4 regions of the Clostridium sp. HMP27 genome follow, and region 3 is predicted to be linked to each of the others. Evidence: riboswitches for the same ligand, from Rfam matches in the RefSeq annotation. Region 3 holds a riboswitch; each other region holds the start of a gene.
What was found. Region 3 has a riboswitch for S-adenosylmethionine ahead of metK (methionine adenosyltransferase). Riboswitches for the same ligand answer to the same signal wherever they lie in the genome.

Region 1 (8,156 bases), on a different contig from region 3:
TCTAAGAATTTTAAGTGCTGTAATTTCAGCTAGAAGTTCATAGGGAGTTTTTTTGCCTAGTGATCTTATTATAGGAAGTGGAGGACACCAGCCTTGGATAGCATGCTGAAGGAGAAAGGCTGAAACTCCACAGGAAAGAATAAGCCATTTTCTATTTACGAATTTACCCAAAATTAAGCTTGCAAGTATTACTGCAGCAGCATTGGCTTCTAAAATTCTTTCTGTATCCCATTCGCTTTGTAGTTCATCTATTCTTTTAGAAATTTCAGTTCTATCTTTTGTTTTATAATAAACTATATTTTTATAAATTCCATTAAGTATTTTTTCATTAGACTTTATATTTGTATTTAAAGCAACTCTATTTACACTCTTAGGAATAAGCCTATCATCTGTATATATGTCTTCTGTAAGCAATTTTTCAATAGCAGTTAATATATCCATTAAAAATCTCACCTTTCTAATTTAATAGGGTTATTTTATGCATTTAAAAGATGCATATACATAATAGTAAGAAAGGTGTTAAATAAATACTTTTATATTTATGACGTTACATAATTTCATTTATAGTAATTTTAGTCTATGCAAATTATTGAACAAACCGAAGTTGTTATAATATTTCCTGAGTCAAATCAATATACTTTAAAAGAAGCTTATTGATTTAATTGGAGGAAATATGACAAAAGCTAAAGGAAGAATTTTCACAGTAATCAGTTCACTTTTAATAATTTTATTAGGAGGGCTTTTATATTTAAACTTTTATGGTTCTAGAGATAAAGCAATTATGGTTATGGGTGGACAATTTCAAAAGCAGCCTGTTGAAAAAGAAGAACATAATATAACTTATCCAAAGACAGATACTGAAAGATACTTTCGTCCATCTAAACTTAGTATTTTAAATGATAAGAATTTTGATTATAAATTCTTTGATTTGTTTTCAGAAAAAGACTCTTCAAAAAATACACTTCCTGAATACCTTTTAAAGACTCCAGAAGGTACTATAATAAATTACTTTAGCATTTTAAGAGAATCAGAAAACTTAGATGAAAATAAAATGGGCGGATGCGGAACAATAGGCAATGCTAAATATCCATATCCTGCAGCCTATGCATTTTTATCATCAAGTTATAAGGGGAAATTAAGTTATGAAAAGTATCTTAAATCTTTTAAAAATATAGCGCATATAAACTTGATTAAGTTGAAAAGAGTGCCCTTTGATTTAAGTTATCCTACAAGTTTAAGATATTTTATAGAAATTGAAACTATAGAAGGATCAGAAAAGGATGGAACATATTTTTCTTATTATTATGGATATATATACCTTTCGCAAGAAGGAAACGGATATAAAATAGAGAATATAGATTTTTATGGAGAAGATTTTTTATGTGCAGCTTATCATGGATGGGCGCATAATGCTGAGGCATCCGTACTTATTAGGTATGGAAATTGGTGTTCACTTGTAAAGAAACTTCAGCCTACCAAGCAGGATGGATATGTAAAAAAGATATATTTTGAAGGTACAGATGGGCATGATTATTTAATTGAATTTATACAGTTAACCAACGATACAGATGTGGAAATAGCGCAATATAGAAAAATTAAGGATGGCAAATGGGAATTTATAAGACTTAACCCAGAAAAGTGTTTGGAAGATAAAAAGGAGTAAAATAGAGGAGGATAAAAATGTTTAGAGAAATCAGAAGAAAAGACAGAGGTATAGATACAACAGATGCTATAGAAATATTAAGAAAAGGTGAGTATGGAATTTTATCGACAGTAAATGAAGAGGGATATGCCTACGGTGTACCCCTTAGCTATGTTTATATCAATGATGCAATTTATTTTCATTGTGCAGTAACAGGACATAAACTTGATAACATTAAAAATAATAGCAAGACATCCTTTTGTGTTGTGGGAAAAACTCAGCCTATAGCTGAAAAATTTACAACTAATTATGAGAGCGCAATAGTTTTTGGAAAGGCTGAAGAAGTGTATAGTGAGGAAAAATATAATGCACTTATAGGAATATTGGACAAGTATTCGAAAGACTATATGGAGCCAGGAATAGAACATATTAAAGAAGCAAATAACAGGGTAAAAGTTATAAAAATATCTATTGAAAATGTTACAGGTAAGGCAAGAAGATAATATAAAAATATTACGACATTTTAAGATAATGTTGAACCTACCGTATAGAATTTGCATCTAGGAAAGCGTTCATTTCGCTAAGACCGACTAATATTTATAAATAAAGTCGCTCTAAAGCTCATTCAATGCTTTCTTAAATGCAGAACCCATACGGAAGATTTAACGTCGTAATATCCTTTAAAGTTCACTAAAATTTATTTTTTTGTCTTACTATTTATATCCAAGCTTTTAAGTGCCTTTAAGTAATGATTTGCTTCTCTTAAAACGTGATCAGAAAGTAGGGGCAATATTATAGATTTTACTTTGCAAGAAAGTATGCCTTCTGTTCCTTGAATTTTGAAATCTCTAAGTTTTGTAGTAGCTTTTAAGCTATCTCTAGTTACTTCTTTAATTTTTGACATATCATCAAAAAGTTTTAATGCTCTCTTATTTAACTCATCAAATTCATCGCCAAACTTATCAGCCATTTCAATTAATACTTCTTCTGTTGGATCTAACATTCCCCTTATAAATTTTGAGTGTTCTGCCATAATTTCATTCCAGAAGCTTTCCTGTTTAACGATTTCTTTATTTATGTCCATATCAACTCTTTTTTGTAGCTTTGTAAGCATACTAAAATAAAACAATGCTTCTTCTAGCACATGTTCTGTAAGTGCAGGGTAAAGTCCTATAAACATCTTGCATTTAAAAACATTTTCTTTTAGCGTTGATTTTATTTTAATAACGGTATTCATGACATCCATGATTTTTTGATTTAATGAAAATACTTTTTCGGTAAGTCCTTTAGTAGTCTCCATAGCATTGAATTTAGGGAGTGCAAGTTCTGCCTTTGTAAATTTTGTGTCAATTGGTAAGCCGGTATAAAATTCTGTAGTGTCTTCAGCTTTCAATGTATATTTTGTAACTATATCACCAGTTTCGTCCACAGCTGGAGATATAACTCCTCTTGATAACATTATTGTATGTCCAAGCAACTTTTCAAGATTGGATTTTAAAGTATTAATATTACCCATTAAGTAAGCGTCTTTAGGCATAAGGAAAGCACTTACAAAGATTAGATGTTCCTTCATTATTCGTAAGAAGAATAAGTTTAGTTCTAATGAATTTTTTACAAATTGCTCGTTAGAAAGCATGATTTTCTCCTTTATTTTATAACTTACATAATTAGTATATTTGAATAGGTTACTAAAGGTTCATCATATTATAGAAATAGTATGATATTTTAAGATAATGTTGAACCTACCGTATAGAATTTGCATCTAGGAAAGCGTTCATTTCGCTAACAGTGGCTAATATTTACAAATTCAAAATGCCTAAGCATCCTAAACTCGCTGTGGCTCAGACAGTAGGAGGCTCTATACGGTATTTTAAATTTATAAATAAAGTCACTCTGGAGCTTATTCAATGCTTTCTACTATGAATTCTGTATTGTAGAAAGCATTGAACAAGCAATTAGAAGCTTTTATCTGTCAACTTAAATCAGCGTAAAGAACTTTCTGCTGTTTGAGCGTAAGCGAGTTTAGAAAGTTTAGGAGATTTAAATTGACAGATATTGGAGCTCATTTGCGTAGTGAACGCGTTGCATAATTTATAGAAATCTATGATTTTATTATAAATTAGCATATCTCAGTAAGCTGAGATGTTTCATTAACAATGCAGAACCCATACGGAAGATTTAACATTAAAAACGTCGCAATATCCTGTTAGTTATACTGACTATCTTGAAACCCAGACTTCGCATCCTTCAAAGGGATTAGCAGTTCCAATATAGAGTTTACCATTCTTTGAAGGAAGTAGATTTCTCAAACCATAATTACGAGGATTTCCAAGGCCGTTTAAACTTATATATCTCCAGTCAGAGCCATCATTGGAAACCCATAAGTCCCCACCAAAGGTACCTTTTATAGTAGCTAAAGATTGTATAAGGGATTCTATTAGTGGTGCATAATTGTAGTCGAAGTCTAAGGAATCAATATTTAAGGCTGCCTGATTTTCTGTATTTGAGGCAGATAATCTTGATATAATGCTAGGAAATCTTGCTATTAAAGTTTTCAATAAAGTGGCAAATAATATTGAATCATCCCAGGTGCCTAAATACAGCCTATTGTTATGAACATCAAGCTGCCAGCAGTAAGCATTAGAAATATCCCAAAGACCAGCTGGAATATTGGGTCTTCTAATTCCTCTAGTAGTTGGATTTGTAGGAGAAATAGCTTCATTTCCTATAACTACCTTCCAAGCGTCATTAGATGAAACGCGTATAAGATCAAAGCCTTTTGGGGGAACAAACCTTTGGCTAGGGTCTATACTGAAAACTCCAAACCATATTCCTGTTCCAACGTATAAATCTCCTTTGAAAGCTTTCATGCTTAAAGGTAATTGATTTAAGGCTTCACCAGCACCTTTATCTACAACAAGTTTCCAATCATCCTCTATAGGGGATACTCTATTAGTTCTCCAAACTTCAAATCCTCCAGGAGGAGCCGTACCAATATAAAGATGATTATTAAAGCTTTCCATTGAAGCAATTTCTCCACGAGGATTATTTGCTCCTGTTCCTATTTGAACTCGTGTCCACCCATTTTCAGGTTCGTTTGTTTCATATAAAATAGTCTCTAAACTTCCGCCAAGTCCTTTCATTACGCCTAAATACATTCTTCCGTTATGCTCTACCATGGCTCTTGCTGTGTCGCCTTCTGTAAGACCATCACTTACGTCCTCCCAGTTTTCACCATCTTCGGACATTAACATTTTGACTGCAGACGAGAATGAATTAGCAGCAGCTAATAATACTTTTTTTCCTGATGCTGTAGTGAAGTTAATCATATATCTAAAATCGCCTATGCCATCTTGAGGATTAGACTTATAAACTTGTGTCCAATTTTCAGATCCATCTTTGTTATAGCGCCAAATTTCAGCTCCTGGGTTTATGGAAGGCCTTGGGATAAATACTTCGGGTATATATTGTTCAGGTAGATTAAAGACGAATCTTAAAACTGTATAAACTATATTTTTTCCTACCCCAACATATATATAATCGCCTAATTCCCCCATAGCCCAGGCATAATTATTCTGATGTCCTAAATTACGGTCTTCATAAAAACCATTAAAAGGTGTTATTTTTTCAAATCTATTCATAAACATCACTCCTTATATGAGTTATGCATGATTTACATGATTTGTAGAAATCTTTGATTTCGTTGCAAATCAGCACATCCCAATTCATTGAGATGTTTCCATATAAAATTAAGATAACATCCCAAGCTTGTACTATAATATATGATGGAGAATTGATAATGTCACATTTTACAGAATCATTAGAAAAAAAAGTTATTGACAACCTTTGACTATGGTAATATAATAAAAAACAATAAAAGCGAATAGGACTTATCAAGAGTGGTGGAGGGACTGGCCCGATGAAACCCGGCAACCAATATATATTATTGTGATATATATAAGGTGCTAAATCCTGCAGCGTAAGCTGAGAGATGAGGGTAGACGGGATCTTTTCAGACCTAAGGTTATCCTTAGGTCTTTATTTTTTTATTAGATAGTAGGGGGTGCAGCAATGATTGAAATAAATAATGTTAATAAGTTTTTTGGAGAAGATCAGGTTTTGCAAAATGTAAGTATTACTATAGAAAAGGGAGAAATATATGGAATTGTAGGACACAGTGGGGCAGGGAAATCAACACTTTTAAGATGTATAAATGGACTTGAAGGTTATGATTCAGGAAACGTAATAGTAAATAACAAAGAAGTAAAAGAGCTTAAAGAAAGAGAACTTAGAGAGTTTAGAAAAAACATAGGTATGATATTTCAAAATTTCAGTTTGTTAAATAGAAAAAATGTGTGGCAAAATATAGCTCTTCCTATGGAAACCTGGAAATATAGTAAGGAAGATATAAATAAAAGAGTAAGAGAACTTTTATCTCTTGTAGGATTAGAGGATAAGGCTCAAAGTATGCCAAAGGAGCTAAGTGGAGGACAGAAGCAAAGGGTGGCAATTGCAAGAGCATTAACTCTTAATCCGGAAGTTTTATTATGTGATGAAGCTACTTCAGCATTAGACCCTAAGACAACAAAGTCCATTTTAGAATTATTAAGAGAGATAAATAATAAATTAGGCATAACAATTGTAATAGTAACTCATCAAATGGAGGTTATAAAAGAAGCTTGCTCAAAAGTTGCATTAATGGAAGGTGGAAAATTAATTCAATCTGGAAAGGTAGAAGAAGTATTCCTAAATCCAAGTAAAGATTTAGAAAATCTTTTGGGAGAAGAAGAGATATTGCCAGAAGAGGGGATAAATATAAAGTTATTCTTCCCAAAGGAGATAAGTAAGAGTTCTGTAATAACAGCTATGGCTAGAGAACTTAACATAGACGTGTCCATTGTTTGGGGAAAACTTGAGAAGTTTAATGGAATAGTACTTGGAAGCCTTGTAATTAATACTACAGAAGATAAGAAGAATCAAGTTACTTCTTATCTAGATAAAAAAAATGTACATTGGGAGGTGCTATAAAGTATGGTAACTCAAATATTACTTCCAGCTTTAGGTGAAACTTTAATCATGGTTTTAATTTCTACAGCTTTAGCAGTATTAATAGGATTTATACCAGCAATTATAATGATAATAACAGCTAAAGATGGATTAAAGCCAAATGAAGCAGTTTATAAAATTTTAGATACAATAATAAACATTTTAAGATCATTTCCTTTTATAGTTTTGATGGTAATACTTATACCAGTGACAAGGTTTATAGTAGGAAAGTCCATTGGAACCCCTGCTGCAATTGTACCACTGACTATAGGTTCAGCACCTTTTGTAACAAGAATTATAGAAGCAGCTTTAAAAGAGGTGGATAAAGGAGTGGTTGAAGCTGCAAAATCCTTTGGGGCCAGTATTTCACAAATTATATTCAAAGTAATGCTGCCAGAAGCACTTCCTTCTATTGTATCGGGGATAACTCTTACAGTAATTAGTGTAGTAGGATTTTCGGCAATGGCAGGAGCTATTGGTGCAGGTGGGCTTGGATATGTGGCAATAAGATATGGATACCATATGTTTAGAAATGATGTTTTGATAGCTACAGTAATAGTTTTAGTAGTTTTAGTTCAAGTGCTTCAAAGCATAGGAACTTTAATATATAAAAAAGTAAACAAATAAAAATATTTTAATAAATAGGGGGCATTTTATAATGAAAAAGAGAATATTATCAGCAATACTTGCAAGTACAGTAGTTTTAGGGGCAATTGGCCTAACAGGATGTGGCAATAAGGAAGCAGCTCAGCCTGCAGAGAAAAAGAAGATAGTTGTTGGGGCAACTCCAGAACCACATGCACAAATATTAGAAAAGGTAAAACCTATACTAGAGAAAAAAGGTTATACTTTAGAAATCAAGGTGTTTGATGATTATGTTATTCCAAATACAGCAGTTGAACAAGGAGAATTAGATGCAAACTTCTTTCAACATATTCCTTACTTAGAGCAATTTAATAAAGAAAAAGGTACTCATTTAGCTTCTGTTGCGAAAGTTCACTTAGAACCAATGGGAGTATACTCTGATAAAATTAAAAATTTAAAAGATTTAAAAGATGGAGCAACAATAGCAGTACCAAATGATTCAACAAATGGATCAAGGGCTTTAAGATTACTTGAAAAAGAAGGAATTGCTAAGTTTAAAGAAGGAGAATTAATCACTAAATTAGATATTACTGAAAATCCTAAAAATATAAAAATAGAAGAGTTAGAAGCAGCTCAGCTTCCAAGAACTTTAAAAGATGTTGATGTAGCAGTAATAAATACAAACTATGCTCTGCCAGCAGGATTAAATCCAACTAAAGATGCTTTAGCAATTGAAGCAAAGGATTCACCATATGCTAACATTATTGCAGTAAAAGAAGATAATAAGGATAAAGAATATATTAAAGCTTTAGTTGAGGCTATTAACACACCAGAAATTAAAAAGTTTATAGAAGAAAATTATAAAGGGGCAATAATTCCATCA
Region 2 (8,156 bases), on a different contig from region 3:
ACGATCATAACAAATTACTTTCCCAGGAGAAATAGCCAAAGTGTTACTTCCGTCACTCCATTGCTCTCGGCTAGCAGCAATTGGATCTCCGTTTCCACATCTAATTAAGTTTACCGCAGGTAGACTTAAATGTTTTTTTAGTATATCGCATAAGTCATCACATTCATAAGTAATGCTTATCTCATTATTTTTGCTTCTAGTTATTCTATATACATCTAAAGGATCCTCAATTCCTGGATATATGCTAAACTTATCATAGTCTACCATTGTAAATACAGTATCTAAATGCATATATGCCCTTGCTTTTGGAATATCTAAGGCTAAAACTACTTCGAAGGGTTCATCTGAAGCTAAGAGTTTATGTGATAATCTTTCAATAGCCATTGGATCTGTTCTATCGCTAATACCTATAGCTAGTATTTTGTCAGAAAGAACTAAAATATCTCCACCCTCGATAGGATGTGTCTTATCACGGTTGTACCAACGGCTTACATCTTTAAATCTAGGGTGATAATTAAAGATATATTTAGCAAATAAAGTTTCTCTATTCCTTGTGGTATTTGCCATCACATTTAAAGAAATCCCTCTTCCAATTGAGGCAAATGGATCCCTTTGAAAATAAAGATTTGGAATAGGATCCAAATAAAATGGGTAAGGATTTTTAACCATATCGCCTAGTGATTTAGGCTTAATATGCCTAAGTTCCTCTTTACGTACTCCAGATATACATTTTCTTATAAGTTCATGAGGGGAATATGGGTTAAATAATTCCATAATGGCTTCTTGCAAGCCCCATGTAACTACACCGCCTTCCTCCATAAACTCTGTCAAAAACTCTTGCCTGATTTGTGGATATTGTAAGATTTCTGCCATCAAATCTGTTAAGTATAGGACCTCCACACCTTCTTTTTTTAAAATATTGGCAAATTCAGTGTGCTCTTTGCGAGCTTGTTTTAAATAAGCAATTTCATCAAATAAAAGTCTTCTTAAATAATCTGGCACTATATTTTCAATTTCTTCCCCAGGGCAGTGAAGTAGTACACATTTTAGTTTTCCTATTTCGTTGTAAACAGAAATACTTGGGTTAGAATACATAGGCTTCATCCTTTCTATTATCTATTCTAACCATTAGTTTATCAATTCAATAAAATATTATGCTAATTTATATTTACATAGAAATGGATTAAAGATTAATTGGATTTAATTCTATTAAATTCAGATGTTATTTTTTGTAATTTATCTTTATTTGTAATCAAAGTGAGTCCAGTAATTGCTAGAGCTTTTGCACCGATAATTAATGCCTCATCGGCTTCCTTAGAAACAGATGCTTCACAAAATTCAGGGGTATGTCCTACTAAGGTATTACCACCAATTTTTATATGAGGATGTATAGTAGGAACAACCTGACTTATATTTCCTGCATCTGTTGACCCTAATCCCTCTTTTGCCTTGGTGCTTATTTCTAAACCAAGCAAGTTAGAACTTTCAATAAATAGTTCATCAAAACTTTTATTGATAAGAAAGTTGTCAACTTTATTTTGAAAGGCTATTATATTTAGTTTCGCACCAGTGGCAAGAGCAGCACCTTGCGCAATGTTTTTAATTTTAGAGGTAACTTCATCACAAATTTTTCTAGTAGCTGCACGAATAAAAAATCTTGCTTTTGCATAATCAGGCACTATATTTGGGGCATCACCACCATGAGTAATAATTCCATGTATGCGTACATCCGTAGGCACATGTTGCCTTAAGGCATTTATACCGTTAAAAAGCTGAATAACCGAATCTAGGGCATTAATACCCTTTTCAGGTGAACCTGAGGCATGGGCTGATTTGCCTATGTATTCGAAATCAAGTGGGTCCACAGCTAGAGAATTTCCAGTTACCCCTGTTGTATTTGCTGGATGAATTATCATACAAGCATCTATACCCTGAAGCAAATTATGATTAACAAAACTTGCTTTGGCACTTCCATTTGGTCCACCTTCTTCTGCAGGAGTACCTAGGACTACGACTTCTCCACCTATTTCATCTAAAAGGCATGAAAGGGAAATAGCGGCTGCCGTACTAATTGTTCCAATCATATTATGCCCACAGGCGTGTCCTAGTCCTGGCAAGGCATCATATTCTGCTAAAAATCCTATAGTAGGACCTCCAAGCTTTGTTGATTTTTTTCTTGCTATAAAGGAAGTATCATGACCTGCTACAGCTCTTTCTACAGAAAAACCTGAATCAGCCAAGGTATCTGCAAGAAGTCTAGATGCAAAAAACTCTTGATTACCTATCTCCGGATTATCATGAATTTGATGACTTATTTTTATATATTTATCTCTTTCATTGTCCAATTTATCAATAATGCTTTTTTGATAGTTATTTAATATTTTACTCATTGTAATAGTTCCCCCTTTTTATAAGCATATAAAGATACTAGTCTTTATAAACTTGCGATAATAAAATTAGATAAAATAAAAATCTTCTTCCTAGATGGAAGAAGATTTTAAAACATAAACTCTTATAAGAGCAATATTTAAATTTAACACCTTCCCTCATCTACCAGAACAAACTTCTGTTGGATTTAGCACCATACAGGCTAATGATACCTGCTGGTTGCTGAGACGTCATAGGGCCAATCCCTCGGTCTCTCTTGATAAGGATACTTATTAACTTTTAACTTTATCATGACAAAGATTAATTGAGTAAGATTATATATGCATAAGTAAGAATTGTCAACAAATTTATAATGTTTGTTGGATTGACGGTAATGTATGATTATTACATGATTAAATAAAAAATTTTGTGAATTATGTTTAATTTAATAATTTATTTTTCAATACTTTCCCCAAATATATTAAAGTATATTTATTATATGAATAGCAAAAAAAGTTTATTTTTCTATAAAAAATTTTATTGACATTTAAAAAAGATGAGAATATAATAAGTCTCAAGCAGAAAATGCTAACTTAAAAATCGAATATAGATCCTTATCTAGAGAAGCAGAGGGACTGGCCCGATGAAGCTTCAGCAACCAGCAATGCTTATTTGCAAAGCAAGGTGCTAAATCCTGCAGACATTAGTCTGAAAGATGAGGGAAGGTAATAGTTTAAAAGCGGTCCTTCCATGGGGCTTTTTTTATTGAAGTTATCCTCTTTCTCATCTGGGAAAGAGGATTTTTTATTTTATTTGGGGAGGGAAATGAATGATTTATTTAAAGGATGTTAAAAAAGTCTATGAAACTAAAGAGCATAAGATAGAGGCTGTGAAGGGAGTGAACTTACATGTAGAAGCTGGCAAGATAATGGGAATTATCGGATATAGTGGAGCAGGGAAAAGTACTTTAATTAGATGTATTAATTTACTTGAATCTCCTACTTGCGGCGAGGTAATTGTAAATGGGAAAAACCTCACAAAGTTATCACCGAAGGAGCTTAGAAAAACTAGGGAAAAGATAGGTATGATTTTTCAGCACTTTAATCTTATGAGGAGTAGAAATGTATTTGAAAATGTAGCCTATCCTCTTAAAGGAAAAGGTCTTACTAAAGAACAAATAAAGCAAAAGGTAGAAAGCCTTTTGGAATTAGTGGGATTAAGCGATAAAATAAAGGTTTATCCTGGAGAGCTAAGTGGAGGACAAAAGCAAAGAGTTGCCATTGCTAGAGCACTAGCAAATGACCCACAGGTGCTTTTATGTGATGAAGCTACTTCAGCATTAGATCCTCAGACAACTGGATCCATTCTAAAGCTTTTAAAACAAATAAATGAAGAATTACGACTTACAATAGTTATCATTACTCATCAAATGGAAGTTGTTAAAGAAATATGCCATAAGGTAGCAGTAATGGAGGGGGGAGAAGTTATTGAAGAAGGAGATGTTCTTCAGATATTTATAAATCCTAAGGCACAAATGACTAAGGATTTTGTATCTACAGTATTTCATTATGATAAGATTTATGAGGTTTTAGATAAGGAGTCCTTTATAGGAGAGCTTACTGAAGAGGAAGTGATTGCAAAGATATCATTTGTAGGTCAGAAATCAGGCCAGGCCTTTATTTCAAAGGTTTCTAGAAAGTTTAAGGTTGATGCAAGCATTTTATTTGGTAATATTGAAATAATTCAAGAAGTACCTATAGGAAATTTAATTGTCAAATTTAATGGTTCTAAAGAAGGAATAATTCAATCAATGAGTTATTTAAAACAAAATGATATTTATGTGGAGGTGATTAAAAATGCTGGAACTTCTGAATACCTTTATGCCGAATGTAGTAGAACTCTTTCCTGATATGATGAAGGCATTAGGCGAAACCATACTTATGGTAGTTATAGCAGGAAGTATTTCAACCGCTATAGGAATAATAATAGGAATAATTATTGTGGTAACAAGGCCGGGAAATATACTTGAGAATAACGGAATTTATAGTACTGTTGGGAAAATAATAAATATATTTCGTTCAATTCCTTTCGTAATACTTTTAGCAGCAGTTGTACCTTTTACAAGACTCATAGTTGGAACAACAATTGGATTAAAGGGCGCCATAGTTCCATTGGTACTTGGGTCTGTTCCATTTGTGGCAAGGCAAATTGAGTCAGCTCTTTTAGATATTGATAAGGGAGTAATAGAGGCAGCACAGGCCATGGGTTCAAGTCCTTTTGAGATAATCTACAGGATTTTATTAAAGGAAGGGCTCCCAGGTATCGTTTATGCTCTAACAATTACAACAGTTAGCTTAATAGGGTTTTCAGCTGTTGCAGGAACTGTAGGAGGGGGCGGACTTGGAGATTTTGCTATAAGATATGGCTATCAGTATTTTAAAACTGACATAATGGTAGCTACTATAATAATTCTTCTAATCCTAGTTAATGGGATACAAAGCTTTGGTGACTTTTTACTAAAGAAATTAAGCCATTAACAAAATAAAATATTTAACATAATTTAAGGGGGCTTTAATAATGAAAATAAAAAGATTAGCAGCGTTAGTATTAGGGGTAGTAATAACTGCTACAGCATTTGTCGGATGTGGACAGTCAAAAGGAACATCTGCTGATGCAAGTAAGAAACAAGTTATAAAACTAGGAGTTACAGGGGATGACCATAAAGTTTGGGATAATGTGAAAGATAGATTAGCAAAGGAGAATATTGAGTTAAAGATTGTAAGCTTTAGCGATTATGTAAGGCCGAACATGGCATTAAATGATGGAGAAATAGATGCAAATGCATTTCAAACTGTGGCATATTTTGAACAATTTAAAAAAGACCGCAACCTAGACCTTGTATCTATCGCAAATACTGTTTTAGCACCTATGGCAATATATTCAAGTAATTTAAAGGATTTAAAAGAGCTAAAAGATGGAGATAAAATTGCTATACCTAATGATGCAACCAATGGCGGAAGGGCACTTTTACTTCTTCAAGAAGCAGGTTTAATTAAATTGAAGGAAGGCTCAGGCATAACACCAACTGTTAAAGATATAGTAGAAAACCCTAAAAATTTTGAAGTAATACCACTTGTAGCAACACAAATTCCAAGATCAATAAAAGACGTAGCAGTTGCGGCTATTAATAACGGTGTTGCGGTGGAAGCAGGGTATTCTCCGCTAGAAGATTCCATATACATTGAGGATACTAAGAAGGATAGTGTTAAAAACTACTTTAATATTATAGCTGCAAGAGCTAAGGATAAAGACAATGCAGCGCTTAAAAGATTAGTAGAAATTTACCAAACTGATGAAACTAAAAAGCTTATAAAAGAAACAACTAAGGGATCATCTATTCCTGCATTTTAAGCTTTAGCTAAAAAAGATTATGGAAATTATTTGTTCAATAATATCCATAATCTTTTTTATACATTAATAATATCTTATGTCACTGATTTGATAGTCTTCCTGCAAGTACATTTATCCCATCAACAGAAGTCATGCCAATTCTATGTAAGGTATATATTCCGTCGCCTCTTCTTGCAATTCTTCCTCCTGTTGTAAATCCCATAATATATCCAGCACTTTTTGCTGCTTTTATTGTATTTTCATTATATTTACCAAAAGGATATGCAATAAAATTTACTTTTTTATTTAAGATTTTTTCTAGTGTATCTTTTGATTGTTTTAAAGCTGTTAATTGTTTTTCATAAGAAAGACTACTTAATTCTTCATGCTTAAAGGTATGACTTTCTATATCTATTCCATTATATTGTAATTCCTTAAGTTGTTTTGAATTCATACTTCTATTGTCCTTATCTATATTATCTACAATAACAAATATTGTAGCTTTAAGTCCAAGTTCTTTAAGTACTGGATATGCATATTTATAATTATCTAAATACCCGTCATCAAAAGTTATAACCACAGATTTCTTAGGGACAGGTTTATTTTGCATAAAAAAGTTATATAATTCTTGAAGAGTTAGAGTGTTATAACCATTATCTTTTATATATTTCATTTGTTGCTTAAATTCTTGCTGTGGGATTCGTAGTCTATTATTTTTTTCATAACCTATGGAGTGATACATAAGTACACATACTCGAGCTGTATTGTGTTTTAATGGCACACTTTTATTCATAGAAAAATTATCTTGATTTATCATCTTTGAGTTGGTACATTTCTGTGATAATTCATTAAATACATTTACACTTGAGATTGACCTTTCAATCTTTGTTTTTTTACCAATATATACCTTGTTGCAATATATTGTCTTATATCCATATGATTTTATAAATAGTATGCCTAAAATTAAAATAAGAATTTTTTTGAGAGTGTCCATAATTTTCACCTCTGATTAGTGTTTTCAAGAGTTAATAATGATTATTATGTACATCTGATATAATATTATTTATTATTTTACTAATGTTAAATCTTAAAAAGTGTATTAAAGTTTTAAAATATGCTCAATTATTATTTGTGATATAATATTATAGGGTGATAACATGCAAATATTAAAAAATGGTTGGCAGGACTTATTAGAAGATGAATTTAAAAATGCATATTATTTAAAACTTAGAGATTTTTTAATAAATGAATATAAAACAAAAGCTATATATCCTAATATGTATGATATATTTAATGCTCTACATTACACTGATTATAAGGATGTAAAGGTGGTTATATTAGGTCAAGATCCATATCATGGTCCTAATCAGGCACATGGACTAAGCTTTTCTGTAAAACCAGGCGTACCAGCACCACCTTCTCTTATGAATATTTATAAGGAACTTAATAGTGATATAGGTTGTTATATCCCTAATAATGGTTACTTAAGGAAATGGGCGGATCAAGGAGTTATGCTCCTTAATACTGTACTAACAGTTATAGCTGGTGAGGCAAATTCTCATAAGGGAATAGGTTGGGAGCACTTTACTGATAAAGTAATTAGCCTATTAAATGATAGGGAAGAACCTATTGTCTTTATATTATGGGGAAAAAATGCTCAATCCAAAGTTGATATAATAAATAACCCAAAGCATTACATAATAAAATCCGTTCATCCAAGTCCACTATCTGTTCATAGAGGATTTTTCGGAAGTAAGCCTTTTTCTAAGACTAATAAATTTCTTATCTCCATAGGTAATATGCCTATAGATTGGCAAATTGAAAATATATAATAATGTCCATTTGAGGCTATCCATACTATAAAATATAGGTGATTGTAACTTAATTTCATTAGTGATGCTAAGTACAATAACCTATATTTATTTTTTGACTAAAAACTTTAACTTTTTACAGCAATTTTTATATTACTGCATATTAAATATATAGGTAGAGATTTTTTGGAGGTGGATTACTTATGGCATTATATAGACAATTACAATTATCCTTTTGGGGAGACGCTTTTGTTATGGATTTAACACCGGAGGAGAAGTTTTTTTATGTATACTTGCTTCAATGCACCAATACTAAACAATGTGGGATTTTTGAACTTCCTAAAAGAACTATTGAATATGAGACAGGCTATAATAGAGAAACTGTGGGGAAGCTTTTAGAGAGATTTATTACTTATGGCAAAATAGAATATTGTGAGGAAACAAAAGAGATTATGATTTTAAACTGGATAAAGTACAACTTTATAAACAGCCCAAACACAATAAAATGCATAAATAAGGAAATAAAAGAAGTCAAACATAGAGAGTTTGTATACAAGCTTTATGATTTATGTAAGAAGCTAGTATGCC
Region 3 (8,156 bases):
GAAGTTGCATTTTGTTGCAAAATGTTATGGAAAGAGTAGGTGGAGATAATAGGGATGTTTTTTAAAATGGGTACAGATATGGGTATAGATCTTGGTACAGCTACAGTACTGGTTTATGCAAAGGGTAAAGGAGTTATTTTGAAAGAACCTTCAGTAGTAGCGATAGATAAAACTAATAATAGAGTCTTAGCTGTAGGGGAGGAAGCTAGACAAATGATTGGTAGAACTCCTGGTAATATTGTAGCTATTAGACCCTTGAGAGATGGAGTTATTTCTGATTATGACTTGACGGAAAAAATGTTAGAACATTTTTTAAGGAAAGCCTGTGGAAAGAAAAAGATGGTTTCCCCCCGAGTTGTGGTTTGTATACCTTGTGAAGCTACAGGAGTAGAAAAGAGAGCCGTTATTGATGCTGCTAAGAATGCTGGCGCAAAAAAAGTGTTTTTGATAGAGGAGCCTTTAGCTGCAGCCATTGGAGCGGGTGTAGATATCACTAAGGCTAGTGGAAATATGGTGATAGATATAGGTGGGGGAACAACAGATATTGCCGTTATTTCTCTTGGAGGAATAGTAGTAAGATCTTCTATAAAGGTTGCAGGAGATACTTTTGATGAAGCTATTATAAGATATGTAAGAAAGAAACACAAGCTCATGATAGGAGAAAGAACTGCTGAAGATTTAAAAATTAATATAGGATCAGCATATGTAAGAGAAGAAGAAGTTAGTATGGAAATAAGAGGAAGAGACTTGGTGTCTGGCCTTCCTAAAAATATAAATGTTTCCTCAGAAGAAATGAGGCAAGCCCTAAGTGAAACTGTAAATTCTATTGCAGAATGCACACATTCAGTTTTAGAAAAAACCCCACCTGAATTAGCTGCAGATATAGCAGATAAAGGAATAGTTATGACTGGAGGGGGAGCCCTCTTAAATGGTCTTGATAAATTAATTCAAGACGTTACAAAGGTACCAGTTTGTATCGTAGAGGATTCTGTTTCTTGTGTAGCAATGGGCACAGGTAAGTTTTTGGATTATTTGGACAAATTGGATGGATCCCTTTCTGGAGATGATATATCATTATTATAATGATATGCTTTAGTGGAATAAAAGCATAATAAGTGCTTTCGTCTTATTAAATATAAGCGAAAGCACTTATTTTTTTATAGAAGGCAGTCTTTTATATCGGATAGAGTGCTGGAGCTTAAATGATAAGCATGAAATAAGGCGTCGCAGATTACTTTAGCCATATTAAAAATTAAACTAAGACGTATATTGTTATTATTAAATACGTTAGCATCAGTTGAGTCTACAATTCCTATTATGGAGGACTTTCCTACAAGGGGGAGGGTTTTACCTACGCCTTTTCCAGGATGGATTGGATAATCCCTGGCTTGTATTTCTCCTACATTATCTTCATCACCAAGGCATGCATCTATTCCTATTATATTTGCACTAGGATGAAGTAAACTTATTTCATATAATTTTCTATCTAAATTTAAAGCGTGTATAGGATCAGATATTGTTCCGAATACTGGAAGAGGGAAACTCTTATCTTTAAGTAGAGTGCCAACTAATGGGCCAAGACAATCTCCTATACATCTATCTGTGCCTATACATACTATTATAGTGTCTTTCATAATATAATTTTTTATAAACTCTCCAATTTCATAATATCCTAAAGAATTGTTAAAATGAGTTCTAGCTTTATTCAATAGTTACACCTCCCTTAATAATTTATATGAGAGCTGTGTGATAAATATTAAAAGAAAAAAGATGTTTTTTAGATAATATTAATTTTTATTAGCTAAATCAACTATAAGAAATATGATAAATATAATAAAATAATGGTGTAATATGGAGTAAATGAGAATGAAATAGAGTATATTAAAGAAGGATTTGTTTAATAGGCCTATATTGCATTTGAAATTTAGACTATAAGATTGTATACTAATCCATGTTGAAGTTATTAAGTGCGGAAACGCGCTAAGATAATTTAATAATAAGGTTATTAACTTGTTAAACAAGTTATGAAACTTATAATGGAGGAATTCCCGAGCGGCCAAAGGGGGCAGACTGTAAATCTGTTGTCAGTGACTTCGATGGTTCGAATCCATCTTCCTCCACCACAATAATTTAATATATCCATATGCTGGCATGGCTCAACGGTAGAGCAGCTGACTTGTAATCAGCAGGTTGTAGGTTCGATTCCTATTGCCAGCTCCATTATATGGAGGAATTCCCGAGCGGCCAAAGGGGGCAGACTGTAAATCTGTTGTCAGTGACTTCGATGGTTCGAATCCATCTTCCTCCACCAAAGACACCAAAGCGGTGTCTTTTTTTATATTCATTTGTTTAATAGCTTATAGCTTATAGATTATCGATCATAGGATACATAACAATTAAACTTGATATTGACACAAGATTATTATTGTGCTAATATATGCTAGTAAATTTAATAGAAAACTCTTATCAAGAGAGGTGGAGGGAAAGGGCCCTATGAAACCCGGCAACCAAGTACTTTGTACCAAGGTGCCAATTCCTGCAGGTTTGTTCTGCGAGATAAGAGAGGAATGCAAATTAAGCCTCTTCTTATCGAAGAGGTTTTTTATTTTACATATTATATTTTTCATTGGAGGTGCAAAAATGAGAAGATTATTCACATCAGAATCCGTTACTGAAGGACATCCGGACAAAATTTGTGACCAAATCTCTGATGCTGTATTAGATGCTATATTGGCTCAAGATTCTAAGGCAAGAGTTGCATGTGAAACTACGGCTACAACAGGAATGGTTATGGTTATGGGAGAAATAACAACATCATGTTATGTTGATATTCCTAAAGTTGTTAGAGAAACAGTGAGAGAAATAGGATATACAAGAGCTAAGTATGGCTTTGATGCTGATACTTGTTCAGTATTGACTTCAATAGATGAACAATCTCCTGATATTGCAATGGGGGTTGATGACGCATTAGAATCAAGAGGTACTAGCAAGGATGAGGTTGAGTCTGTTGGCGCAGGAGACCAAGGTATGATGTTTGGTTATGCAGCTACTGAAACTCCAGAGTTTATGCCAATGCCAATAGCAATGGCTCATAGATTATCAAGAAGACTAACAGAAGTTAGAAAAAATGACACATTAGATTATCTAAGACCAGATGGAAAAACTCAGGTTACAGTTGAATATGAAGATGATAAACCAGTGAGAATAGATGCAATCGTTATTTCTACTCAACATGGACCTGAAGTAACACAGGAACAGATTAATAAGGATTTAATGGAGCATGTTATAAAAGCTGTTATTCCAGCTGAATTACTTGATGAAAAAACCAAATACTACATAAATCCAACTGGTAAGTTTGTTGTTGGAGGTCCACAAGGAGATACTGGACTTACAGGAAGAAAAATTATAGTTGATACTTATGGTGGATATGGAAGACATGGTGGTGGAGCTTTCTCAGGAAAAGATCCAACAAAGGTTGATAGATCCGCAGCTTATGCAGCCAGATGGGTTGCTAAGAACTTAGTAGCTGCTGGAATAGCTGATAAGCTTGAAATAGAGCTAGCGTATGCTATAGGTGTTGCACACCCAGTGTCAGTAGAGGTGGAAACCTTTGGAACGAACAAAGTTGAACATGATAAAATTATTGAAATAATAAATAAGGTATTTGATTTAAGACCAGGTGCAATAATCAGAGATCTTGATCTTAGAAGACCTATTTATAAGCAAGTGGCAGCCTATGGACATTTCGGAAGAAATGACTTAGACTTACCATGGGAAAAACTTAATAAAGTAGAAGAAATAAAAAAATATTTATAGTAGTAAAAACTCCCTTCAATTCATGAAGGGGGTTTTTTTATTTAATCAATATAATTATGTTATAATTGTATTATAGATATCGTCTTATAGTATTAAGTAGAACAGGAGAAGATTATATGGAAGAAATACAGGGAATTGTAGATTCCATAATATTTAAAAATGATGAAAATGGTTATGTAGTAGCAAGATTAAAAGATAATAAAAGTTATTATACAACCTTTGTTGGATGCATTCCCTATATTAGTGAAGGACAGGGCTTGAAACTTAAAGGACAGTGGGCAGTTCATCCTCAATTTGGAGAACAGTTTAAGGTTGAAAGTTGTGAGGAAGTGGTCCCTGATTCTGTAAGTGGTATAGAAAGATATTTAGCATCGGGAGTAATAGCTGGGATAGGGCCTGTAACTGCTAAAAAAATAGTGGAGAAGTTTGGAGAAGAGTCTTTAAATATATTAGAAAATGATATAGAGAAGTTAAGGGGAATAGAGGGTGTAGGAGAAAAAAAGATAGCTATTATATATGAGTCCTACGGTAAACAAAAGGAATTAAGAACTGTAATGATGTTTTTTCAAAGTTATGGAGTTACTCCTAACCAATGTGTAAAAATATATAAAAGATTTAAGGCTGATTCTGTAAAGATTATAAAAGAAAATCCATATATATTAACAGAAGAAATTTCAGGAATAGGATTTAAAACTGCGGATAAGATTGCAAGAAGCTTAGGAATAGATTTGAATTCATCCTTTAGAATAGAGAGCGGAATAAATTATATAATAAATCAATTTTGTGCATTGGGAAATACCTATATACCTGTGGAAAGGCTCTTAAATGACGGAAGAGATATATTAGGAGTAAGTGATGAAAATATAAAAGAGGGAATAATGCAGAGTGCATTTCATGGAAAAATAAAAGTAGAAACGGTTAACAATAAAGAATGCATATTTACTATTCCCTATTATTATTGTGAGCTTGGAGTAACAAAGAAGATACTAACCTTATCTATAGCGAAATATGATGAGTTGGAGTTGAATGTAGATGAGGAAATAATGAAATTTGAGCAGGAGAGAGGGATATCTTTTGCATCTTCTCAAATAGAAGCTATAAAGGGTGCAGTAGCTAATGGAGTTGAAATTATAACAGGAGGCCCAGGGACAGGAAAAACGACTATAATAAATTGCATTACATATATATTTGAAAAACATGGACTTAGAGTCTTTATGGGGGCACCTACTGGCAGAGCTGCAAAGAGAATGACAGAAGCTACTGGAAAAGAAGCGAAAACTATTCATAGGCTTTTAGAAATGGGTGCAGGAGAAGATGAAGATATGATGTTTTCAAGAACAGAAGAAACTCCGCTAGAATGTGATGCAGTAATTATAGATGAGGCATCTATGATAGATATAATGCTTATGAATAATCTTCTTAAATCTATAGCGCTTGGAACTAGGCTTATAATTGTTGGGGATGTGGATCAGTTACCATCAGTTGGACCAGGAAATGTGCTTAGGGATTTAATTGATAGTAACTGTGTTAAGGTAATAAGGCTTAAAGACATCTTTAGACAGTCTTCACAAAGCATGATAACTGTAAATGCCCATAAAATAAATAATGGAGAAATGCCTTTACTAAACGGAAGGGATAAGGACTTTTATTTTATAAATAGTGAAGAAAGCTCATCTACATCGGATATATTAATGGCGCTTATAAGTGAAAGATTACCAAAGTTTAATAAGGAATGGGATAAACAAAGACATATACAAATACTTACACCAATGAGAAAGGGCATATTGGGAGTAGAAAATCTTAATAAGGGACTTCAGGAAGTATTAAATCCCCCTGGAAAGTGGAAAAATGAAAAGAAGTCTAGAGATAATGTCCTTAGAGTTGGGGATAAGGTAATGCAAATAAAGAATAACTATTCTTTGAAGTGGAAGAGAATTAAAGGTGATGGGGAAGAAGAAGGGGTAGGAGTGTTTAATGGGGATGTAGGATATATAGATGAAATAAATGAGGAAGAAAATACTTTAAGCATAATATTTGATGAAGAAAGAAAAGTAGTTTATGAAGATACTTATTTAGATGAGATAGATTTAGCATATGCTGTAACCATACATAAAAGCCAAGGAAGTGAATTCCCAGTGGTTATCATACCTATGTTTATGGGACCTCCAATGCTTATGAATAGGAATTTGCTTTATACAGGAATAACTCGTGCAAAGAAGTTAGTAGTTCTAGTAGGTTCAATAAAGGCTATGAAATTTATGATAGATAATAATAGAAGTTTTGAAAGATATTCCTTGCTAAAATGGAGAATAACTAATGTTTTAGAAAATGCTATAGAAGATTAGTAATGGAGTGAAGTATATGAATACTAAAAATGCTGTAATAAGAGAGAAAAGAAAAAAAGTATCTCAATTAATACAAAGATGGTTATTTTCAAATGAACAATTTTTAAATATTATAACCATTCCTTGTGCATCTACAGATATATTCATATATAGTATCTTAGAGTATATGAATAAAGGAAAAAGCATATTGTATATAAGTAATGAAGATGAAGAATATGTAGATATTCTAGAAAAAATAAAAAAGAATAGCAGTTTTAGAGGGTACAGTTATTTGAGGCGAGGAGATATTAAACTCAAAAGTAAATTTATCATAGTTAAAGCTGCTAATGCATTGGAAATCATGAGAGATTTTGATTTAGTTATATTTGATGATACTAGAGCATTTCCTCATCATACTTCATATGAAATCATAGACATAATGGCAAGGATGAGTAAGGATGAAGGTAAATTTATATACTGTGGGGTAGAAAGTATATTTAAAGGGAAAAGGGAAATAATTATACCTGTAAGTGAATGGCCTCATCCTATCGTTGAACCTAGAACCATAACTACAAAGATAAACTTAGAAGAAGACATACCATATATAATATATGACTATTTAAAGTGGTCCCTTTATGAGGATAGAAAGGTAGTAATATATATACCTGATCTAGAAAAGGGATTGAAGGTAGCTAGCTATATAAGATTTTACTGTAAAAAGTTAAATAAGAGTGTGTTATGTTCTTGGGAAGAGGGGAAAGAAAAAAGTTTTTTGAAATTTGCTAAGGTAAAAAGCGCGGTTCTTATAACATATACCTTCGAGAATATACCTACGTATTTTGCGAATGCAAATCTAATGGTATTTTTCGCAGATTATAAGCTATATGATTACAAAAAATTATTTCACTTTTGTGGAGTTATAAATTCTTATGAATCAAATTTTAAAGAGGTTATATATGTATCAAATGAAGAAACTGAGGATATGGATAAGGCTAAAGAGTTAGCAAGGAGTTTTAATAAAGAAGCATGGGATATGGGTTTCTTAAGTTATTAGAATTTATTAAGGAATGTATTTTTGAAGTTATATATGATAATAAGTCTCAATGTATAATATGTGAAAGCTATCTAGAGAAAATTGACCTATGTGATGAATGCAAGAAGTATATAGTTTTGTCTCATAATGTTTATACCATGAGATGTTTAGATAAGTTTATAAATTGTTATAGTGCCGCATACTATACAGGAACTATGATGGAACTTATAAGAAGACTTAAATACAAAAGTGATTTTCAAAGTGGAGAAATAATAGCCTCTTATATGAGGGATAGAATTAAAAATTTAAGTTATGATATAGATTTTATTACGTATGTTCCTATGACTAAAAGGTCATTAAAGTCTAGGGGATATAATCAAAGTAAGTTTTTGTGTAATTTATTAAGTAAGGAATTTAATATACCTGTGGCGGACTGTCTCATAAAAACAAAGGAAACTAAGGATCAAATAGGGTTAAGTCAAAAACAGAGATGGGAAAATATGAGGGATTGCTTTAAAGTTAAGAAACCTCAGATGATAAAAAATAAAAAGGTATTATTAGTGGATGACGTGTTTACTACAGGGTCTACGGCATATTTTTGCTCGTATGAACTAATAAAATCTGGAGTGGAAAAAATTAATATCTTGACTGCAGCGAAAAGTAAGGTATAATTTTATTATATTGAGTTAGGTCTGTGATTGAAAGTCGATGCCAGTCGCAGGCAAAACGATCCACGTAAATTAAATAAAATGTTTAATGATCATGGTGCGGCTTAGAAGTAAGTCCTGCCGAAGAGATACGCTTTGTATCTTAACGAGAGTGTAAGTAGTGAGAGGGTAATTCTGGGTAGCAAAAGCTCCAGCAGGCGAGTGTGGGGTCAAAGATCAGGTCAGCTAACTTAATATAAAAATCTTATTGTTTTTAAGCAATAAGATTTTATTTTTTTGGCGGAACTTTGTTGAATTTTGAAATTTAATTTAATA
Region 4 (8,156 bases), on a different contig from region 3:
TATCATACTTTATTAAAAGATCCAGTAAATTTGGAGGTGTATATCCCAAAATCATAATAGGACATTGTATCCCTCCCCTTCTAAGCTCTACTGCCTCATTTAAAACAGCTACTGCAAGTCTTGTAACCCCATTTTCAAGTAAGGTCGGAGCTATATCTAAAGCTCCATGACCATATGCATCAGCTTTAACTACTCCTATAATCTCTTTAGCTTTCGTTACTCTTATAATTTCCTTTATGTTATGAGCTAAATTATCTAAATTTATTTCTGCCCATACTGGTCTCAGATGTCTGAACACTTAAATTCCACCCTTCGCTTCTGTACTTAATAACTCTTCATTAAATTCTGCATTTGCTACAAAATTTTTATATAGCACTTTAAATTTAACCTTATTATTTAAATCATATACTTCAACAAACTCAGGAAGCTTAGTTTCAGTATTGATATAGACCTTTCCCTTGTCTAAATTTCTATTTAGATTTGATAAATATATCTCAAGCACTTGATATTTAATTCCGCTTATATCTTTAAAATAAGTCTTAGTTTCTTCATTGGTATAAATTAGCCTAATATACTCCCCTACGGAACTTAACTTTACAATATTTTCAAATTCTCCACTTAGGCTATACTTAAATCCACTTTTAGTATCATTCACATATATTTTATCACCTTTACATATATAAATCCTATCCGAATTTAATTCTAATCTAACTCCAATATTCTTTTTATAGTACTGTTTCATATCATATTCTATATTTTGCTTATCATTTTGCAATATAATGTGGGCATCACTAGTATAACTCTTTAAGGATTTTATATAATCTAGACTTTTCTGAGTTTTATCTATTTTGAAATAGCACCCAGCCAAAACCGTCATAAAAAAAGCAGCAATTAGTATTAATAATAATTTTTTCATAAAATTCCCCCTGAACTTTACTCTCTATTATTAATACTATTCCTGCCTTAATTTCATTATTCTAATTAAAACCAAATTATATCACTTAATTTCGGCCCAATTACTCCATCAGTTCTTTAATCGCATAGGGAAGTTCTTCTAAAAGTTGACTTGCATTTACACAAAACATTTTCTTTGAAAGCTTCTCCCCTGTGTATCCATGTATAAAAGCCGAAATGCTTGTTGCCTTTAGCGGTTCGTATCCTTGTGCTATAAAAGATGCAATTATACCTGTTAGCGCATCTCCCATACCGCCTGATGCCATAGCACTATTTCCTGTAGGATTTATAATAATTTTATACCCATCTGTGACTACGGTATTATATCCCTTTAAAAGTACTATGCACTTATACTTTTGCGCAAAGCTTTGTGCAATTTCCATGCGATTTTGTTTTATCTCTTCTATAGTTAATCCCATTAATTTGGACATTTCTCCTAAGTGCGGAGTAATTATTACCTTGTTTTTTGATTCTTTCAACAAATGCAGGTTTCCTTTAAGGACATTCAATCCATCCGCATCAATTACTACAGGACACGCTGCATTTAGCAAAGTGTCCATTACAAATTGCAATGTAGCTTCATTATTACCCATTCCTGGACCTATAGCTATGCAATTGCTGCTCTTTAATAGCTCTTTAAGCTTTTCCGTATCTTTAAAATTTAAAGTCATAGCTTCTATAAGTTTAGAACTTAAAATTGGCTGTATTTTTTCATCACAACACAGCGTAACAAGTCCCGCTCCACTTCTTACAGCTCCCTGAGTTGCTATATACGAAGCCCCAGTAAACCCCTTAGAGCCTGCAATAATGACAACCCTTCCATAGTCTCCTTTATGGCTATGCTTATTTCTTTTAATCATGCTTTGTTTCATAAAATTCTCATCCATTATATATTCATTTTCATGAAATTTATGAACTGCTTCCTTTGGTATGCCAATATCCTCTATTACCACTGCCCCTGTATATTTATCCACACCATAGTTTAAAAATCCCTTCTTATATAGCTGAAAAGTTACAGTTTTATTAGCTCTTATAGAATTTCCAAGCACCCTACCACTATTACATTCTAATCCTGAAGGTATATCTATAGATAAAATATAGGAATTGCTTTCATTTATTACAGATATAGCTGCACTATATATGCCTTCAACATTTTTATTTAAACCCGTTCCAAATATGGCATCTACAATAATATCGGCTTGTTCTAAGTACTCTCTCATCTCATTTATATCTTCCATATTATTTATAGATATTATTTTAACTCCCATGTTTAAAAGTATATTATAATTAATTTGAGAGTCTCCTGAAATTCCCCGCTCTCCTCCTAACAAAAATACACCTACATCTTTTCCTATTACATGAAGATGTCTGGCTACTGCTAGCCCATCTCCACCATTGTTTCCCTTGCCACATATAATCGAGCAATTCTGCACATTCTCAATATCAATATTTTTTACAACTTTAAGTGCAGCATTTTCCATAAGCACTATGCTAGGTATTTTTAAAACTTCTATGGAGTATTTATCAATTTTCCTCATAACTTCTGCAGTACCTATTCTCATATATTAATACACCTCCAAAACTGCATAGGCTATAGCATTTTCTCTACTATGAGATATTGATACATGGAGCTTATATGGCTCTTTTACAAGTTCTTTTGCACCTCCATGTAAAAATGCTACAGGTGCTCCAAGTTCATCACGAAGAATCTCTATATCCTTTAAGGAAAATTTTCTAAATCCAGTTCCTAACGCTTTTGCTATGGCTTCCTTTGCAGCAAAATTACCTGCAACCACCTCTGACAGTAAATTCCTTGATCTAAAGTAATCAATTTCTCTTTGTGTAAATATCTTATATATAAAATTATTATTTTTCATTACGGCATTCTTTATTCTATATATTTCAATTATGTCTATGCCCGTTCCCCCTATCATATTTGTCACCGCCTTTTTATATAAAAATAAAATAGAGATATATATCTCTATTTTATCATTAATTCTATATTAATTAATCCCCATAATAAATCCTATAATAAAATAATCAAATTTAAATTTTATATTTATGTTATCTGTCCACAACCATTTTTTTATTTCTGCTTCCTGGCTGTTGGCCTCTAGTTTTTTATTATTAGTTAGTTGCTATTTCTCTTAATACGTTATCAAAATCACTAATATACTCGTCTACATAATCCCCTGCTATATCTATAAGATGTATCGGTGACACAGTGTTGTCGTGCAGCACTTTCAAAAGGCTATGTACTTTATGTCTTTGAGGACTTATATTCTTTATATAATCTCTTTCTATATTTACTATATTTCCCTCTACCTTATCCTGTCTTTCTATTTCTATTCCATAGGATTGTACTTCTATTAGTTCATCTCCATAATTAAGATTAAATTTATCCTTTATCAATCTATAAAAATAAGTCTTTTCCATATCTTCTCCTTGATGAATTTTTGATAAATTTTCAACTATTATCATAATTCATTTCCCTCCACTCGCTAAGTTATATTAATATAATAACATTTAAGATGAAAGAAACCTGTCATTTTATGAACCATGGTTTGGACAAGTTATTTTCCTAATATGACAAAGAAGGTAAAAAACACTTCCTAATAGTGAATACTTATCCATGCAATGGGAATAACTGTATTTTTCTGGATTTTTTCATGTCGAATTATAGTGTAAATTAAGTTAATTTCTACTTTAAATTTTTTATGTAATATTTTACATTTGAGTATTATAATAGATTTAAAACTTACATTAAACCCCTGTTTGTTATTAATTATGTAATTATTACATTGATTTACTCTAATAAAATAATAGCAGCAGCTATAAAGAATAGTACAACTCTTACACTTGTTAGCAATATATTACTTTTAATAAGTTTAAGTATAACATATATCAGACGCCTATTTTTTTACATTAGATAAAATTATAATAGCACTTATAACAGACACTATTCCTAACCATTCTACAACGCCAAGTGGAACTCTTAGCCACAGTACGGATAAAACCGCAGCGGATAAAGGTTCCATAGAGGATAATACGCTTGCTTCTGTTGGCTGTATATATTTTAAACTTTCCAAGTAGCAATAAAAAGCAACAAGGGTGCCAAATAATACTACAAACATAACAGCAACCATAGAATTAATGGACCATTGTCCCACAAAGTTCCAGGGCTGATGGATAAAACTAAAAGCTACTCCACCAATAAGCATACTCCATCCAACTATAAGTGTAGATCTCCATTTACCAAGTAATTCATGGGGATATAACGTGTAAAAAGCTGATGTAAAAGCTGAACCAATTCCCCACAATAATGCTAATTTAGAAATAGATATGGTGTAGATATTTCCTTTTGTAATTATAAGGAATGTTCCTAACATGGCAAAGATAATAGCTAAGCTTTGCCTTATACTTGGAACTTTTTTAGTCCTAATAGCTAAATAGCAAGTAATTATCACCGGTGATAGGTATTGTAGTATAGTTGCTGTTGCTGCATTGCCATGTTTAATGGCAGCAAAGTATGTATATTGTACACCTAACATTCCAATAACACTAAAAATTATAAGACTGTAACAGTTATGTTTAGATTTCCAAATCTTCCATATGTCTTGTTTTTCTCTTATGATTGCGTATGTTAACAAAATTATTCCTGATACTAATAAACGAATTACAACAAGCCACTCAGGGCTAAACCCCTTTTGTTGAAACAAATATTGAGCAGCAGTACCTGATATTCCCCACAGCATAGCTCCTATGATAACAAGCAGTAATCCTTTTGTTCTTGATTGAAGTTTTATCATTTTCCATCCACCCCACTATGTTATTTTCCCATATTCTATATTATATTAGAAATTAAAAGAGTGCAAAATTCAATATAATTTTGCACTCAAAGTAATAACTTAGTTCTAATTATCAATTAAATTACTTTTTTTAGAGCCCCTGCCTCCATATTCTTTATCTTAGGGAATCCTAATGCTATTGCAATAACTGCAGATATCCCAATTAAATATGGATAGTACAAATACTTCATTATTAAAAATGGTGAAATGCCTGCAATACCTGATGCAACTAATAACTGTGCTCCATATGGTATAACTCCTTGAGCAAAGCATGAAAAAGTATCTAGTAGACTAGCTGTTTTTTGTGGCTCTATATTATATTTTGAAGATATACTTTTTGCTAAAGGTCCTGTAGTTACTATAGCTATAGTATTGTTAGCAGTACATGCATCTACTAAAGTAACTAAAAGTCCTATAGCAAGCTCGGCACCCTTTCTCGATTTTACCTTGCTTGTTATAAAATGAAGTAAGAAATCTATACCTCCATTGTGTTTAATAAGTTCTACAGTTCCTCCAATTACAAGTGATACTATCACTAGTTCTGACATACCTGCTATTCCCTTTGCTATAGACTGAAGAAAAGCTATAACTCCCATAGATCCAGTAGCAATTCCTACTATACCTGAAAGCGCCACTCCACCCACTAAAACTAAAATTACATTTACACCTAAAAGTGCTGCTATAAGTACAGATAAATAAGGAAGTACCTTTACAATACTATACTGATAGTTTCCAGATAAAGTAGCATTATTACCTGATGTAATTACTGCAAATATCACTGCTGTAATAATTGCCGCTGGGAGTACTATAAAGAAGTTAGTTTTAAACTTGTCCCTCATTTCGCACCCTTGAGTTCTAGTAGCTGCAATTGTTGTATCAGAAATCATTGATAAATTATCGCCAAACATTGCTCCACCAATTACTGATCCTAGCACTAAAGCCACTGATATTCCAGTCTTATCAGCTACTCCTACAGCCATCGGAGATAGTGCAACTATTGTTCCTACAGAAGTTCCTATAGAAGTGGATATAAAGCATCCAATTATAAATATCCCTGAAATTAAAATATTACTTGGAAGCACTTTAAGTCCTAAGTTAACAGTAGATTCTACTGCTCCCATATCTTTTGCAACTTGTGCAAAGGCTCCTGCTAAGATAAATATTAAGCACATAAGTACAATATTTAAATCCCCTGCTCCCTTGCAAAATATTTCAACTTTGTCATTTATACTTTCTTTTTTATTCATAAGTAACGCTACCACTGCAGCAATCAAAAACGGAACAGTAACAGGCATAGCATAAAAATCATTAGTAACTAATGCTATTGATAAATATATCGCTACAAAAACTATTAGTGGTAGTAATGCTGTCGCCTTACCTTTTCTTTCAACTGAATTATTCATTTAATATCCTCCCATAATGACTATTTAAAATTAATTTACAAAATAAAAAAACCCCTTGCCGACAGACACAAGAAGTTACACTTCTCCCCTTATCTGTCAGGTATTCACCTGCTGGATTTAGCACCTTCAAAACAAACGTATTAAAACAAATGTATCTGGGTTGCCGGGCTTCATGGGGCCAGTCCCTCCGCCACTCTTGATAAGAAGTTCCTATTAAATTTTAAGGATAGTTTATCATCAAACTAATCTATTGTCAATCCTTTAAAAATTACCACATTTTAAGATAATGTTGATATATAGTATGGAATTTTTATTTAGGAAAGCTTCACTTCGTAAAAAAGCTCTAATATTTCTGATGTTAAACCACCTAAGCCTTCTAAACTCACTATCGTTCAGACAGTAGAAGACTCTTAACGGTGTTTTGACATCAGAAATAAAGAGCTTTTAATGCTTGTTCAATGCTTTCTACAATGCAAATCCCATACTATAATATTTAACATTAAAAATGTAAGTAGCCCTGCTAAAGGAAGAAATTTCACCTTAGTGAAATTTCAATAATGACTAGTAACTATTCAGTATTAACCATCAATTAAACTTTTATCACAAAATTCTTTCAAGTTTACTTTCTTAATCATTATCTGATAATTATTAGTGTATAATAATCTTAGGGTTAAAATTAAACTATGGGGAGCTGAGCATATGAACAATAAAGCTAATGGTACAACTTTTATTATTATTGGAAATGGCGCTGCTGGATTTTATGCTGCAGATGCTATAAGGCAGAAAAATTCAAAAGCCTACATAACAATGATTTCAGAGGAAAGTTATTATAGCTATTATAGACCTTCTCTTTCTGAATATCTTGCTAATGAGATTCCTGATAAAAAATTATATTTAAAAAATAAAAATTGGTTTGAAGAGAATAGTATAAACTTAAAACTAAATACTAAAGTAGAGAGTATTCTGACCAAAGAAAATAAGATAGTTTTATCTGATGGCTCTTGTTTAAATTACGATAAACTTATACTTGCAAATGGTGCACGTAACTTCATCCCACCAACTGCTGGTACTGACAAAAATGGAGTATTTTCCTTAAGAACAATAAATGATGCAGATAAAATAATAAGTTATGCAAAAGATTGTAAAAAAGCTGTAGTTATGGGTGGCGGTCTATTGGGGCTTGAGGCTGCATGGGAATTACAAAATTTAGGACTTGATGTAACTGTAGTGGAATTTTTCCAAAGACTTTTACCTAGACAATTAGATGAAGAAGGTGCTGAAATTTTTAAGAATCAAATTAGTAATTGCGGCATTAATGTAATTCTTGGTGACTCCCTAGTTGAAATACTCGGAAATGATAATGTAACTAATATAAAACTAAAAAGTGGCACTATCCTTGATACAGACATGGTATTATTTTCTGTTGGAATAAGAGCAAACAAAGAATTGGCTGAAAAGTGTGGAATAAAGACCGATAAATCTGTAGTAGTAAATGAAAAAATGGAAACTAACATACCTGATATATATGCTTGCGGAGATGTAGCAGAATTAAACGGTAGAAACTATGGCATTTGGCCTGCTGCTGTTCAAATGGGCAAAGTTGCCGGTATAAATGCCTCTGGAGATGAGTTAATATTTAAAGATTTTGTTTCATCTACAATTTTCTCCTCAATGGATACAAATCTTTTTTCCTCCGGATATTTTGATGATGAATGTGATGTTTTATCTTATAATAATGAAGATAATCAGATATATAAAAAGCTTTTCTTTAAAGATAATAAACTAGTTGGATGTATACTTCTTAGGGATACCTCCTTATCTATAAAAATAGTAAAGGGGATTAGGGAGGGCTATTCTAAGGAAAAGATTATTTCATTAGGTTTAATATAAAAATTCTGTAAGAGCTCTTTACTAAAGCATCTAACTTTAAAACACTTTTAAGAATCTTAGG

Region 1: linked by a shared signal. The riboswitch ahead of DP68_RS07320 (methionine ABC transporter ATP-binding protein) and the one ahead of metK (methionine adenosyltransferase) in region 3 are both predicted to bind S-adenosylmethionine.
Region 2: linked by a shared signal. The riboswitch ahead of DP68_RS04560 (methionine ABC transporter ATP-binding protein) and the one ahead of metK (methionine adenosyltransferase) in region 3 are both predicted to bind S-adenosylmethionine.
Region 4: linked by a shared signal. The riboswitch ahead of DP68_RS10990 (Na+/H+ antiporter NhaC family protein) and the one ahead of metK (methionine adenosyltransferase) in region 3 are both predicted to bind S-adenosylmethionine.

Annotation. Positions count from the first base shown of each region.
Region 1 is NZ_JMFY01000015.1:12,053-20,208, forward strand. It holds gene DP68_RS07295 (DUF2892 domain-containing protein) at 1-441, opposite strand, end outside; gene DP68_RS07300 (hypothetical protein) at 674-1,663, shown strand; gene DP68_RS07305 (pyridoxamine 5'-phosphate oxidase family protein) at 1,681-2,145, shown strand; gene DP68_RS07310 (DUF2935 domain-containing protein) at 2,340-3,278, opposite strand; gene DP68_RS07315 (hypothetical protein) at 3,862-5,283, opposite strand; SAM riboswitch class I at 5,530-5,640, shown strand; gene DP68_RS07320 (methionine ABC transporter ATP-binding protein) at 5,714-6,670, shown strand; gene DP68_RS07325 (methionine ABC transporter permease) at 6,674-7,315, shown strand; gene DP68_RS07330 (MetQ/NlpA family ABC transporter substrate-binding protein) at 7,347-8,156, shown strand, end outside.
Region 2 is NZ_JMFY01000008.1:31,075-39,230, forward strand. It holds gene arcA (arginine deiminase) at 1-1,095, opposite strand, end outside; gene DP68_RS04555 (M20 family metallopeptidase) at 1,191-2,390, opposite strand; SAM riboswitch class I at 2,544-2,654, opposite strand; SAM riboswitch class I at 2,979-3,089, shown strand; gene DP68_RS04560 (methionine ABC transporter ATP-binding protein) at 3,197-4,276, shown strand; gene DP68_RS04565 (methionine ABC transporter permease) at 4,224-4,904, shown strand; gene DP68_RS04570 (MetQ/NlpA family ABC transporter substrate-binding protein) at 4,945-5,778, shown strand; gene DP68_RS04575 (polysaccharide deacetylase family protein) at 5,858-6,751, opposite strand; gene DP68_RS04580 (uracil-DNA glycosylase) at 6,915-7,589, shown strand; gene DP68_RS04585 (DnaD domain protein) at 7,772-8,156, shown strand, end outside.
Region 3 is NZ_JMFY01000001.1:108,958-117,113, forward strand. It holds gene DP68_RS00525 (rod shape-determining protein) at 55-1,083, shown strand; gene yyaC (spore protease YyaC) at 1,158-1,709, opposite strand; tRNA gene DP68_RS00535 (tRNA-Tyr) at 2,039-2,123, shown strand; tRNA gene DP68_RS00540 (tRNA-Thr) at 2,146-2,220, shown strand; tRNA gene DP68_RS00545 (tRNA-Tyr) at 2,227-2,311, shown strand; SAM riboswitch class I at 2,461-2,563, shown strand; gene metK (methionine adenosyltransferase) at 2,641-3,816, shown strand; gene DP68_RS00555 (ATP-dependent RecD-like DNA helicase) at 3,933-6,161, shown strand; gene DP68_RS00560 (hypothetical protein) at 6,178-7,194, shown strand; gene DP68_RS00565 (ComF family protein) at 7,167-7,844, shown strand.
Region 4 is NZ_JMFY01000019.1:18,454-26,609, reverse strand. It holds gene alr (alanine racemase) at 1-298, opposite strand, end outside; gene DP68_RS11015 (germination lipoprotein GerS-related protein) at 299-916, opposite strand; gene DP68_RS11010 (bifunctional ADP-dependent NAD(P)H-hydrate dehydratase/NAD(P)H-hydrate epimerase) at 1,017-2,516, opposite strand; gene acpS (holo-ACP synthase) at 2,520-2,888, opposite strand; gene DP68_RS11000 (DUF6514 family protein) at 3,082-3,435, opposite strand; gene DP68_RS10995 (EamA family transporter) at 3,867-4,763, opposite strand; gene DP68_RS10990 (Na+/H+ antiporter NhaC family protein) at 4,880-6,205, opposite strand; SAM riboswitch class I at 6,292-6,411, opposite strand; gene DP68_RS10985 (FAD-dependent oxidoreductase) at 6,905-8,095, shown strand.